Archangium primigenium: one gene and its partners. The protein of the gene in region 1 binds, or shares a complex with, the protein of each later gene. Links are inferred from orthologs where the notes say so. Each region holds a gene or a part of one and is shown in the gene's direction. Other genes may lie near its edges.

Region 1 (3,629 bases):
GGCACTTCGGCGCGGGCTGGGTGCTGCTCAAGCCGGCGGGTGAGGGTACGGGCGTCATCGCCGGTGGCGCGGTGCGTGCGGTCCTCGAGGCGGCGGGCATCCGCAACATCCTGACCAAGAGCCAGGGCTCGCGGAACCCCCACAACGTGCTCAAGGCCACGGTGGCCGGGCTGAAGAATCTGCGCTCCCCCGAGCAGGTGTCCCGCCTGCGCGGCAAGGACGTGGGTCCCACGAAGTCCGAAGAGGCGAGGGGCTAATCATGGCGCTGAAGGTCAAGCTGACGAAGAGCTCCGCGGGTTCTTCCGTGGACCAGCTCGCGACCATCGCGAGCCTCGGGCTGAAGAAGTTCGGCTCCGAGCGAATCCTTCAGGACACGCCCACGGTGCGTGGTCTGGTGAACAAGGTCCGTCACCTGGTGACGGCCGAGACGGTGCAGGGTGATGCCCCCAAGGTCACCCGTCGCAAGCCTCGGAAGATCCGGGCCCGGGACGCCGCGCGCGCCCGCGAGGCCCAGGCCGCCAAGGCCTAGGTAAGAGGACTCAGACAATGTCGACGACGCTCAACAATCTGAAGCGGCCCGAGGGCTCCTGGCACCGGAAGAAGCGGGTGGGCCGTGGACAGGGCAGCGGCCTGGGCAAGACGGCCGGTCGCGGTGGCAAGGGCCAGAAGGCTCGTTCCGGCAACATGCGGTTCGAGGGCTTCGAGGGCGGTCAGAGCCCTCTGCAGCGCCGCCTGCCGAAGTTCGGTTTCAACTCGCCCAACCGGACCATCTACGCGGTGGTGAACCTGTCGGACCTCGAGGGCTTCGACGCCGGCACCACGGTGGACGTGGAGAGCCTGGAGAAGAAGGGCCTCGTGAAGGGCCGCTACGACGGCGTGAAGGTGCTCGGCAGCGGTTCGCTCACCAAGAAGCTGACGCTGCGGGTCCACAAGCTGTCGGCTTCGGCTCGCGAGGCCATCGAGAAGGTCGGCGGTTCCGCCGAGGAGCTGCCGCTGGTGGCTCACAAGCCCGAGTCCGCCGCGAAGGCGCACGCGGGCAAGGGCGTGAAGCAGGCCCGGAAGTGAAGGTAGGGCGGGCCACACTCTCAGTGGTGTCCGCCTTGCCAACGGTGTAGGATTTCGCGCCCCTCTCCGAATGCGGATTGGGGCGCTGTTGTTCTCGCCTAAACCTTTTTAGGGGATGGATCCCACGTGGCTCTGAACGCCTTCGCCAACGTCTTCCGCATCGCGGAGTTGCGTAGCCGGCTCATCTATACGCTGATGCTGCTCGCGGTGTACCGCATCGGCATCTTCATCAACACGCCTGGGGTGGACCGGGCGGCGATGAACGCGTTCATGGACGCCCAGCGCCAGTCGGGCGGCCTGTTCTCGCTCTTCAACCTCTTTTCCGGCGGCGCCCTGAACCAGATGTCCATCTTTGGTCTGGGCATCATGCCGTACGTGTCCGCCTCCATCATCATCCAGCTGCTGGCCGTCGTGGTGCCCAGCCTGGAGCGACTGCAGAAGGAAGGTGCGGGCGGTCGTCAGAAGATCAACCAGTACACGCGCTACGGCACCATCCTGCTGTCGACGGTCCAGGGCATCGGCATCTCGCGCTGGTTGGCGTCCTTGGGTCGCTCCGACGCGGGTCAGAACGGCTTCAACCAGGTGGTCGTGCCCAACGACAACGCCTGGTTCACCTTCATGACCGTCATCAGCCTCACGGCGGGCACCGCCTTCATCATGTGGCTGGGTGAGCGGATCACCGAGCGCGGCATCGGCAATGGCATCTCGCTCATCATCTTCGCGGGCATCGTGGCGGGCCTGCTGCCGAGCGGCAAGACGCTGCTGGACCTGGTTCAGCAGGAAGTGGTGAGCATGGCCGCGGTGATCGCCCTGCTCGCCTTCATGGTGGCCGTGGTCGCCGTGGTGGTCTACGTCGAGCGAGGCATGCGCCGGATTCCGGTGCAGTACGCCAAGCGCATGGCGGGTCGCCGGATGTTCGCCGGCCAGGCCACGTACTTCCCGATGAAGGTCAACACCGCCGGTGTGATTCCCCCCATCTTCGCGGGCGCGCTGCTGTCGTTCCCCGCCACCCTGGGCACCTGGTTCCCGGTCCTGCAGGGAGTGCAGCGCAGCATCGAGGCCAGCCCCTGGGTGTACAACGGCCTCTTCGTGCTGCTGATCGTCTTCTTCTCCTTCTTCTACACGGCGCTGACCTTCCGGCCGGACGACGTGGCGGACAACATCAAGAAGCAGGGCGGCTACATCCCGGGCATCCGCCCGGGTCGTCAGACGGCGGATTTCATCGAGGGCGTGCTCAACCGCATCACCTTCGGTGGAGCGCTCTACCTGGCGGCCATCTGCGTGATCCCCTCCATCGTCACCAACCTGTTGGGCGTGCGCTTCACCTTCGGTGGCACCGCGCTGCTCATCGTCGTGGGCGTGGCGTTGGATACCGTCCAGCAGATCGAAGGCCATCTGATCAGCCGCAACTACGAGGGATTCGCGGGCCCCCGGGGTCCCCGTATTCGCGGCCGGGTTCGCGTAGCGGCCTAGTTCCTGGCTGCCGCTTCGCGGGCGCTCCTCCCCCTCACCCCGGGAGGGGCGCCTCGTCGTTCCGGGGTGTACGAGTCGCGGGCGGATGCAGCCATGGCGCACTTCCGCGCTCCTTCCTGACGCGCTGAGAGAGAACACATGAACCTCATCCTGTTGGGCCCGCCTAACGCCGGGAAGGGGACCCAGGCGAAGAAGTTGTACGCGGATTTCGCGATTCCCCAGATCTCCACGGGGGACATCCTCCGCAAGGCGGTGCGTGAAGGCACCGAGTTGGGCAAGCAGGCCGGGCCGTTGATGGCCGCGGGGGCCTTCGTGCCGGACGAGCTCGTCATTGGAATCGTCGAGGAGCGTCTCAAGGAGGCCGATTGCGCCAAGGGCTTCATCCTGGACGGCTTCCCGCGCACCACGCCGCAGGCCGATGCCCTCGATCGCATGCTGGCCAAGCTGGGCAAGGGTCTGAACGCGGTGGTGTCGTTCGAGGTGCCGCACGAGACGCTCGTCGAGCGCGGTTCGGGTCGGCGCTCATGCCCGTCCTGTGGCTCCGTCTACCACGTGACGCAGAACCCCCCGCGGCGGGCGGGCCTGTGCGACAAGGATGACTCGCCCATCGTCCAGCGCGAGGACGACACCGCCGAGGTGATCGAGCGGCGGCTCAAGAAATACGATACGGAGACCGCGCCCTTGAAGCAGTTCTACGCCCAGAAGGGCCTGCTCAAGAGCATCGACGGCGTGGGTTCCCCGGAAGGCATCTACGAGGAGCTCAAGAAGGCCCTCGGAAGGGCCTGAGCGCCTCGCCCAGCCCCGGAACCGCATGAGCCAGGTCGAGATCAAGAGCAAGGACGAGATCGTCCTCATGCGGGAGGCGGGGCGCATCGTCAGCGAGATCCTGGACGCGCTCGAGCAAGCCGTCGCACCCGGGGTCACCACTTGGGACCTCGATGCGCTCGCGGAGAAGCTGATCTACGAGAAGGGTGCCCGGCCGGCCTTCAAGGGCTACCACGGCTTTCCCGCCTGCCTGTGCGCCTCCGTGAACCACGAGGTCGTCCACGGCATCCCCTCGAGGAAGCGCACGCTTCAGGAGGGGGACCTGA
Region 2 (3,453 bases), 2.4 Mb from region 1 along the record:
GGCCTACACGTTCCTCAAGGCCCAGGGCATTGAAGTGGGCAAGAGCCGCGTCGAGGAGGACAAGCTCTCCCTGGCGCAGCGCATGCTGGAGGCGGCCCAGCGGCTCAAGACGTCGCTCGTGCTGCCCGTCGACCACATCTGCAGCACGGAGCTGGGCGACAAGGGCCCCCTGCGCGAGATTCCCGACCGGCACATCCCCGCGGACCTCATCGGCCTGGACATCGGCCCGAAGACGCGCGCCATGTTCGCCGAGCACATCCGCAACGCCAAGACGGTGGTGTGGAACGGCCCCATGGGCATGTTCGAGGTGGCGCGCTACGCCGCCGGCACGCGCTCGGTGGCCGAGGCCATGGTGGCCAACCGGGGCGCGGTGACGATCGTGGGCGGCGGAGACAGCGCCGCGGCGGTCAACGACATGGGCCTGGGCAAGAAGCTCAGCCACGTGTCCACCGGCGGCGGCGCCTCGCTGGAGTTCCTCGAGGGCCGTGAGCTGCCGGGCGTCAAGGCGCTCGAGACGAAGTAGTTCCCCACCCATTCGCGGTCCACACCTCCCCGGGAGGCGGTTCTCATCATGGCGGCACGACGCAAGCTCATCGCGGGCAACTGGAAGATGAACAAGACGGTCTCCGAGGGACTCGCCCTGGTGCGCGAGCTCAAGGGCCTGGTCGCCTCGATTCCGGCGGAGCGGGTGGAGGTGGCCGTGGCGCCGACCTTCGTCGCGCTGCACGCGGTGGCCCAGGAGCTCGAGGGCTCGGCGGTGAAGCTCGCCGGGCAGAACTGCCACTGGGAGGCGAGCGGCGCCTTCACCGGGGAGATCTCCGCGGGCATGCTCAAGGACGTGGGCTGCACCTACGTGATCCTGGGCCACTCCGAGCGTCGGCAGTTCTTCGGCGAGACGGACGAGACGGTGAACAAGCGGGCCCGGGCGGTGCTCAAGGCGGGGCTCATCCCCATCCTCTGCGTGGGCGAGACGCTGGCCGAGCGCGAGGCGAACCGCACGCTGGAGGTGGTGGAGCGCCAGGTGGCGGGCGGGCTCGCGGGCTTCCAGGCGGCCGAGGTGGCCACGTTCGTGCTGGCCTACGAGCCGGTGTGGGCGATCGGCACGGGCCGCACGGCCACGAGCGCCCAGGCGCAGGAGGTGCACAAGGCCCTGCGCGCGCACCTGACGAAGCTGTACGACGCGGGGACGGCCGAGCGGGTGCTCATCCAGTACGGGGGGAGCGTGAAGCCGGACAACGCGGCGGAGTTGCTGGGCCAGCCGGACGTGGACGGGGCACTGGTGGGGGGCGCGAGCCTGAAGGCGGGGGACTTCGCGGCCATCATCCGGGGCGGGGTGGGGGCGTAGGTAGGAACATTGTCAGTGTCCGCACCGTTCGGTTAGGCTGCGCGACCTTTATTTCAGGACCGGAAAGAAGAGCGAAAGCATGTTGACCTTCGTGACGATCGTGCACGTCCTGCTGTGCGTGTTCATGATCTTCGTCATCCTGTTGCAGCCTGGGAAGGACGCGGGCATGGGCTCGGCGCTGGGCGGTGGCGCCGCGACGAGCGCGTTCGGCGGCCGCGGTGCGACGACGTTCCTCACCAAGGTGACGGGCGTCTGCGCGGCGCTGTTCTTCATCACCTCGCTGGGCCTGTCCTTCGTGGGCATGCGCGGCTCGGTGGCGGCGGGTGTGGTGGCCAAGCCGGCGGCGCCGGTCGAGGCGCCGGCCCCGGGTCCGTCCACCACGGGCGCGCCCCCGGCGGGGCAGATTCCCGCGGCCAACCCGCAGGACGCGGCGGGCCCGAACCCGGGCACCACGCCCACGCCGGCTCCGGGAGCTCCGGGCAGCGTGGAGCAGCCGCGTCCGGCCGAGACGCAGGCCCCGGCGCCCCAGCAGTAGGCGGGCGAGCGGCCTCCCGGCCCTCGGGGAAAAACGAGGGCCGGGGTCGCTAAAAGTTGTTGTCGGCGGCGAGGTTCGTGGTACTAGAGGCCCCGTCGCAACGCGGTTCGCGGTTCGCAGCAAGCCCAGGTGGTGGAACTGGTAGACACACCAGCTTGAGGGGCTGGCGCCGAAAGGTGTGCGGGTTCGAATCCCGCCTTGGGCACTCAGAAAGAAGCCCCCGAGTCGAAAGACTCGGGGGCTTCTTTCTTTTCCGGAAGGGCTACGGCGTGGCCGGTGGCGCCGCGCGGGCGGGCTTCTCGGCGTGCGAACGCCAGATGAACGAGTACACGTCCATCAGGTCTCGGGGGTGGTGTCCAGCCTCGATGAGCCGCTTCTGGGTGGCGAGCGCGACCTCTCGGAAACGGGCGTAGGCGGCCCCCGTCACCGGCTGTGACTTGTCGACGGGGAGCCCCACCAGCGCCCCCTGGGCCTCGAAGGCCGTGGGCTTCACGCAGACATGCTCGGTGGGGTGGTACATGGCGGAGAGCAGCGTCGCCAGGGGCCAGGTCACCTTCTTCGCCTTTCCCTCGGCGTCGGAGATGTTCACCGTGTCGACGAAGCGCTCGAAGCGTCCGGCGTAGTCGCTCGTGCCATGCAGCAGGGTCTTGGTCGCGGCGATGAACGGGGCGTGGTCCTCGGCCTTCATCGCCCCCAGCGCGATGGCGCCCTCCATGGGGTGCACGATGTTCGTGAACTGGATGAGCTTCTTCGTGGCCGCGAGGAGTTCCTCTTCGCTGGCCGTCTCGAAGCGCTCGGGGGACAGGTGCTCCTGGGCGAAGGCGATCGCCGCGGTCTTGTACCCGTTCTTGCCCTTGCGATCCGCGCGGCCCCGCTCCTCCTCGATGAAGCGCTCTCCCTCGAATCCTCCGACGAAGAACGTCTCGAACCAGCGGACTTGATCCGCGAACGCGGCGTAGAGCGGGGGCGGAGCCGTGGGCTTCTTGCCCTTCTTCGTGCTCTTCGCGGTGGCCGCCTTCAGCGGTCGCCCTCGCAGCTTCGCATCGAGCGCGATCGCATCACCCGGGCTCATGTCCGCGGACTTCAATCCCTTGATGAGCAGCTTGTTGAAGACGCGTCTTCCCCCCTGCTCGAACAGAAGCACCCACTTGCCGTCTCGGTCCTCCAGGACGATGCCGGCGCCCCACTCCGGTTGATTCTCCAGCACGAATACGGCGGGACTCTTGGGATTGCTCAAGTGACCTCATGAGCCGGTCGTCGCATGCGCGCGGCAACAATGGCTGGGACCCAACCTGACAGGGGTGGACCTGCCCGTCGATCCCATACGCCCCCCGCTTCTTGTGCATGGTGGGTAGTGGACGCGCCAGTCGTAGCGAGGCCTCGCTCTCCTTCACGTGGGGCGTTTGAGCACCAGGGGCCACAGCTTCGCGAGCGCGGCACGCAACTCGGTCGCGCTCGGGTAGCGGTCCTCGGGGCGCTTTTGCATCAGCTTGAGCACGAGGTGTTCGAAGGGCTCGGGCAGGTCCGGGCTCAGGTGCCTGGGCGGCACGGGCGCCTCCTGGACGTGCAGGAA
Region 3 (4,095 bases), 1.1 Mb from region 1 along the record:
CAGCTCCACGAGCGTGGCCCCGGCCTCCCGCGCGCGCCAGGTCTCCTCGAGGAGCCGCTCCGCGGGCAGGCGGGCGCGCACCGCCTCGAGCAGCGCGTCCGCGTCGTCGGCGAGCCGGTTGCCCGCGGGGCTGTCCGGGGTGAACGACTGGAGGACGAGCGTCCCCTTGGGAAGGGCCGAGAGGACGCGGGCCGTGATGGCCTCGGCGCTCTGCTCCAGGGTCTGCGTCGAGGAGGGCAGGGTGGCGAGCACGCGGATGCCGGTCCGCGCGAAGACGGGCGGCTCCTCGGGGCGCTCGGCGCTCTCCACGAGCACCTCGCCCAGCATCCGGGGGGAGGCTCCCGCCCACGCCAGTTCCTCGAAGAGATGGGCCTCGAAGCCCGCCCGGCAGGTCCACAGCCACCGGCCGGGTTGGGCGGGGAGCATCGCCGGGGGCGGCGTGGGGGCCTTGACGCGGGCGGGAGTGGCGGGGGCCTTGGGCGGCGCGGCCGGGGCCGGGGCGCTCTTGGGGCCCCGGCCCGGGGGCGAGCCCTTCTGGGGCCGGGAGGGGGGACGTCGGGGAGGGCGGCGGTCGTCTTTTCGGCGAGAGGGCATTGCGTGGTCTCGGTTCCGATTTACTGTGTCGTGCCGCTCGCGCGGCGGCCAATCAGGTGGAATGACGCGGGAGAAACGCATGGTTTCCTTCCTGCATCCCACCTACACTCCAGGGATTTCCTTTCCACTCGCCACGTCCCATCGCGGATCCTCCGGCGAGAGAGCCACAATCGCATGATCGAATGGACGCTGAAGAAGATCATCGGGACGAAGAATGAGCGTGAGCTCAAGAAGGCGATCCCGAAGGTAGGCCGCATCAACGAGCTGGAAAGCAAGATGCGGGCCCTCAAGGACGAGGATTTCCCCGCCGCCACCGCCCGCATGAAGCAGGAGGTGCAGAACGGCCGTCCGCTGGACGAGCTGCTGTTCGACTCGTTCGCCCTCGTGCGCGAGGCCGCCCGCCGGGTGATCGGCCAGCGGCACTACGACGTGCAGATGATTGGCGGCATGTTCCTGCACCAGGGCTGCATCGCGGAGATGCGCACGGGCGAGGGCAAGACGCTCACCGCCACGCTGCCCAGCTACCTCAACGCCCTGTCGGGCCGCGGCGTGCACGTGGTGACGGTGAACGACTACCTGGCCCGGCGTGACGCCGAGCACATGGGGCGCGTGCACCACTTCCTGGGCATGACGACGGGCTGCATCCTGCACGAGCTCAACGACCGGCAGCGACAGGAGTCCTACCGGGCGGACATCACCTACGGGCAGAACAACGAGTTCGGCTTCGACTACCTGCGCGACAACATGAAGTTCCGCCTGCAGGACTACGTCCAGCGCGAGCTGAACTTCGCCATCGTGGACGAGGTGGACTCCATCCTCATCGACGAGGCGCGCACCCCGCTCATCATCTCCGGCCCCACGGACGACACCACCGACAAGTACTACAACGTCGACAAGGTCATCCCCGGCCTGGTGCCCGACCAGGACTACATCCTGGATGAGAAGCACAAGTCGGTGTCGCTCACGGACGCGGGCATCGAGAAGGTGCAGAAGCGGCTGAGCATCGGCAACCTCTACGATCCGGGCGAGATCGAGACGCTGCACCACGTGGACCAGGCGCTGCGCGCCCACACCCTCTACCGCCGCGACCGCGACTACGTGGTGCGCGACGGCGAGGTGATGATCGTCGACGAGTTCACCGGCCGCCTCATGCCCGGCCGCCGCTGGTCGGATGGCCTGCACCAGGCCGTCGAGGCCAAGGAAGGCGTGAACATCGAGAACGAGAACCAGACGCTGGCGACCATCTCGTTCCAGAACTACTTCCGCATGTACTCCAAGCTCTCGGGCATGACCGGCACCGCCGACACCGAGGCCGAGGAGTTCGCGAAGATCTACAACCTCGAGGTCCGCGTGGTGCCGACCAACCGGCCCATGATCCGCGACGACTTGGAGGACGTGGTCTACAAGACCGAGCGCGAGAAGTTCGAGGCGGTGTGCAAGGACCTCGAGGACTTCCACAAGAAGGGCCAGCCGGTGCTGGTGGGCACGGTGTCCATCGCCAAGAGCGAGGTGGTGGCCAGCTTCCTCAAGAAGCGGGGCATTCCCCACAACGTGCTCAACGCCAAGCAGCACGAGCGCGAGGCGGACATCATCGCGCAGGCGGGCCGCAAGGGCGCCATCACCATCTCCACGAACATGGCGGGCCGCGGCACGGACATCCTCCTGGGTGGCAACCCCGAGGTGATGGCCAAGAACGAGGTGGGTCCCGAGCCCCAGCCGCCGCCTCCGCCCACGGACGGCCAGCCGCTGGATCTCACGGCCTTCCAGGCGGAGCTCGCCGCGCACAAGGCGCGCTTCACCGAGGTGCTCGCCAAGTACAAGGCGCAGACGGCCAAGGAGCGCGAGGAAGTGGTGGCCGCCGGCGGTCTGTGCATCGTGGGCACCGAGCGCCACGAGTCGCGCCGCATCGACAACCAGCTGCGTGGCCGCGCCGGCCGCCAGGGTGACCCGGGCACCAGCCGCTTCTACCTGTCGCTCGAGGACGACCTCATGCGCATCTTCGGCTCCGAGCGCATCTCGGGGCTCATGGAGCGCCTGGGCATGGAGGAGGGCGAGGTCATCGAGCACACCTGGCTCAGCCGCGCCATCGAGGGCGCCCAGCGGCGCGTCGAGGGACACAACTTCGACATCCGCAAGAACCTGCTCGAGTACGACGACGTGATGAACCAGCAGCGGCGCACCATCTACAAGCTGCGCCGCAAGGTGCTGGCCGCCGGCGCCGGCATCCCGCTCGTGGAGTACGACGAGGACAAGAAGACGCGCGTCAAGCTGCGCACCGAGCAGACCGTGTCGTGGGCCGACTACAAGGAGATGATCCTCGACGCCGTCGAGGACGTCATCGTGGCGCTCACGGACACCTACTGCGCCACCAACAACCCCAACACGTGGGACCTGGAGGCGCTCGCGCGCGGCGTGAAGGAGACGTTCAACCTCGAGCTGTCGTTCGCGGGCACGGGCAACCGGGAGGACCTGCAGAACGAGATCTACAAGGCCGCCGAGAAGGTCATCCAGGCGCGCGAGGAGGAGTTCGGCGAGGAGTTCCTGCGCTTCCTCCAGGTGCGCTACCTGGTCTCCATCGACACCCTGTGGAAGGACCACCTGCTGGCCATGGATCACCTGCGCCAGGGCATCGGCCTGCGTGGCTACGGCCAGAAGGATCCCAAGCAGGAGTACAAGAAGGAGGGCTACGCGGGCTTCATGCAGATGCTCGGCGCCATCAGCTCGCAGTTCGTCAGCCAGATGATGCGCGTGCAGGCGCGCGCGGCCGCCGCCGCCGCCGAGGAGACCGCCCGGCTCGCCCGGCAGATGGCGCAGCGCCAGCGTCAGATGCAGGAGGGCCGCGCGGACGCCGAGGGCAAGCTGGCCGAGCCGGTCGCCCCCCGCGCCGCCACCCCGGCCGCGGATCCGAGCGCTCCCCGGGTCGGCCGCAACGATCCCTGCCCCTGCGGCAGCGGCAAGAAGTACAAGAAGTGCCACGGCGCCGCCGAGGCCAGCGTCTAGGTCCGTGCGCCCCGGAGGGCCCCAACCCCGGAATTCCGGTGTGGGGCCCTCCATGCATACCCCGTTCCCAGATGTCGTGAAGCTTGCGCCGTCGGGAAGGGTTTTGTTAGAGAAGCCGCGCCCGCCGCCAGCCCCTGGGCGGTGGCGGGCAGGTCGTTGAAGTCCACACCCACTACACACACGCGCGTGCCGGCGCTCGGTGCTCCCCCCGGGAGCCAACCGCCGGATTCACCTCGCCCGTGGAGGAAGAAACCGAGATGGAAACCCAAGACACGCAGCAGCAGGCCATGGCCGCCTCCAGCGGCATCACGATGCGGCAGCTGCTGGAGGCCGGTGTTCACTTCGGCCACCAGACCAAGCGCTGGAACCCGAAGATGAAGCCCTACATCTTCGGCGCCCGCAACGGCATCTACATCATCGACCTGCAGAAGACGGTCAACCTGGCCCGCTCGGCCTTCCGCTTCGTGTCGGATCTGACGGCGCGCGGTGGCTCGGTGCTCT

What was found.
Region 2: secY (region 1) and secG share a complex: the UniProt entries of both Escherichia coli proteins name them as parts of the sec protein translocase complex. The link is inferred for Archangium primigenium from one-to-one orthologs.
Region 3: the proteins of secY (region 1) and secA are in contact, whole or in part, in a crystal structure (PDB 3DIN), measured with the Thermotoga maritima proteins. The link is inferred for Archangium primigenium from one-to-one orthologs. Residues at the interface, in WP_004081795.1 of Thermotoga maritima: Glu108, Gly109, Glu110, Glu111, Ala236, Glu237, Arg238, Arg239, Ile240, Thr241, Ile242, Gln243, Tyr244, Ala245, Arg246, Arg247, Val248, Thr249, Gly250, Arg251, Arg252, Val253, Tyr254, Gly256, Ala257, Ser258, Thr259, Tyr260, Leu261, Pro262; in WP_004082002.1 of Thermotoga maritima: Glu261, Ala262, Arg263, Lys300, Ala301, Arg302, Thr303, Ile304, Ile305, Leu323, Tyr324, Asp325, Pro326, Val329, Ser330, Tyr333, Ile336, Lys340, Phe345, Val349, Glu363, Phe364, Tyr374, Ser375, Gly376, Gly377, Glu393, Ile395, Thr482, Ser483.

Annotation. Positions count from the first base shown.
Region 1 is NZ_JADWYI010000001.1:6,442,366-6,445,994, reverse strand. What follows is about bases 471-3,364. They hold secY (preprotein translocase subunit SecY), read left to right. Parts: upstream 471-1,191; coding sequence 1,192-2,538; downstream 2,539-3,364. Other genes in these bases: map (type I methionyl aminopeptidase), read left to right, coding at 3,350-3,364; I3V78_RS26230 (adenylate kinase), read left to right, coding at 2,677-3,324; rplO (50S ribosomal protein L15), read left to right, coding at 547-1,065; rpmD (50S ribosomal protein L30), read left to right, coding at 471-529. In the rest of the region: rpsE (30S ribosomal protein S5), read left to right, coding at 1-257; more of rpmD, read left to right, coding at 260-470; more of map, read left to right, coding at 3,365-3,629. UniProt on the Escherichia coli protein: The central subunit of the protein translocation channel SecYEG. Consists of two halves formed by TMs 1-5 and 6-10.
Region 2 is NZ_JADWYI010000001.1:4,026,363-4,029,815, forward strand. The notes cover bases 435-3,152. They hold secG (preprotein translocase subunit SecG), read left to right. Parts: upstream 435-1,424; coding sequence 1,425-1,880; downstream 1,881-3,152. Other genes in these bases: I3V78_RS16740 (phosphoglycerate kinase), read left to right, coding at 435-523; tpiA (triose-phosphate isomerase), read left to right, coding at 572-1,345; I3V78_RS16760 (hypothetical protein), read right to left, coding at 2,143-3,117. Outside these bases: more of I3V78_RS16740, read left to right, coding at 1-434; I3V78_RS16765 (protein kinase domain-containing protein), read right to left, coding at 3,271-3,453. UniProt on the Escherichia coli protein: Subunit of the protein translocation channel SecYEG. Overexpression of some hybrid proteins has been thought to jam the protein secretion apparatus resulting in cell death; while this may be true it also results in FtsH-mediated degradation of SecY.
Region 3 is NZ_JADWYI010000001.1:7,583,172-7,587,266, reverse strand. Bases 435-3,794 are described here. They hold secA (preprotein translocase subunit SecA), read left to right. Parts: upstream 435-768; coding sequence 769-3,594; downstream 3,595-3,794. Other genes in these bases: rlmM (23S rRNA (cytidine(2498)-2'-O)-methyltransferase RlmM), read right to left, coding at 435-594. In the rest of the region: more of rlmM, read right to left, coding at 1-434; rpsB (30S ribosomal protein S2), read left to right, coding at 3,852-4,095. UniProt on the Escherichia coli protein: Required for protein export, interacts with the SecYEG preprotein conducting channel.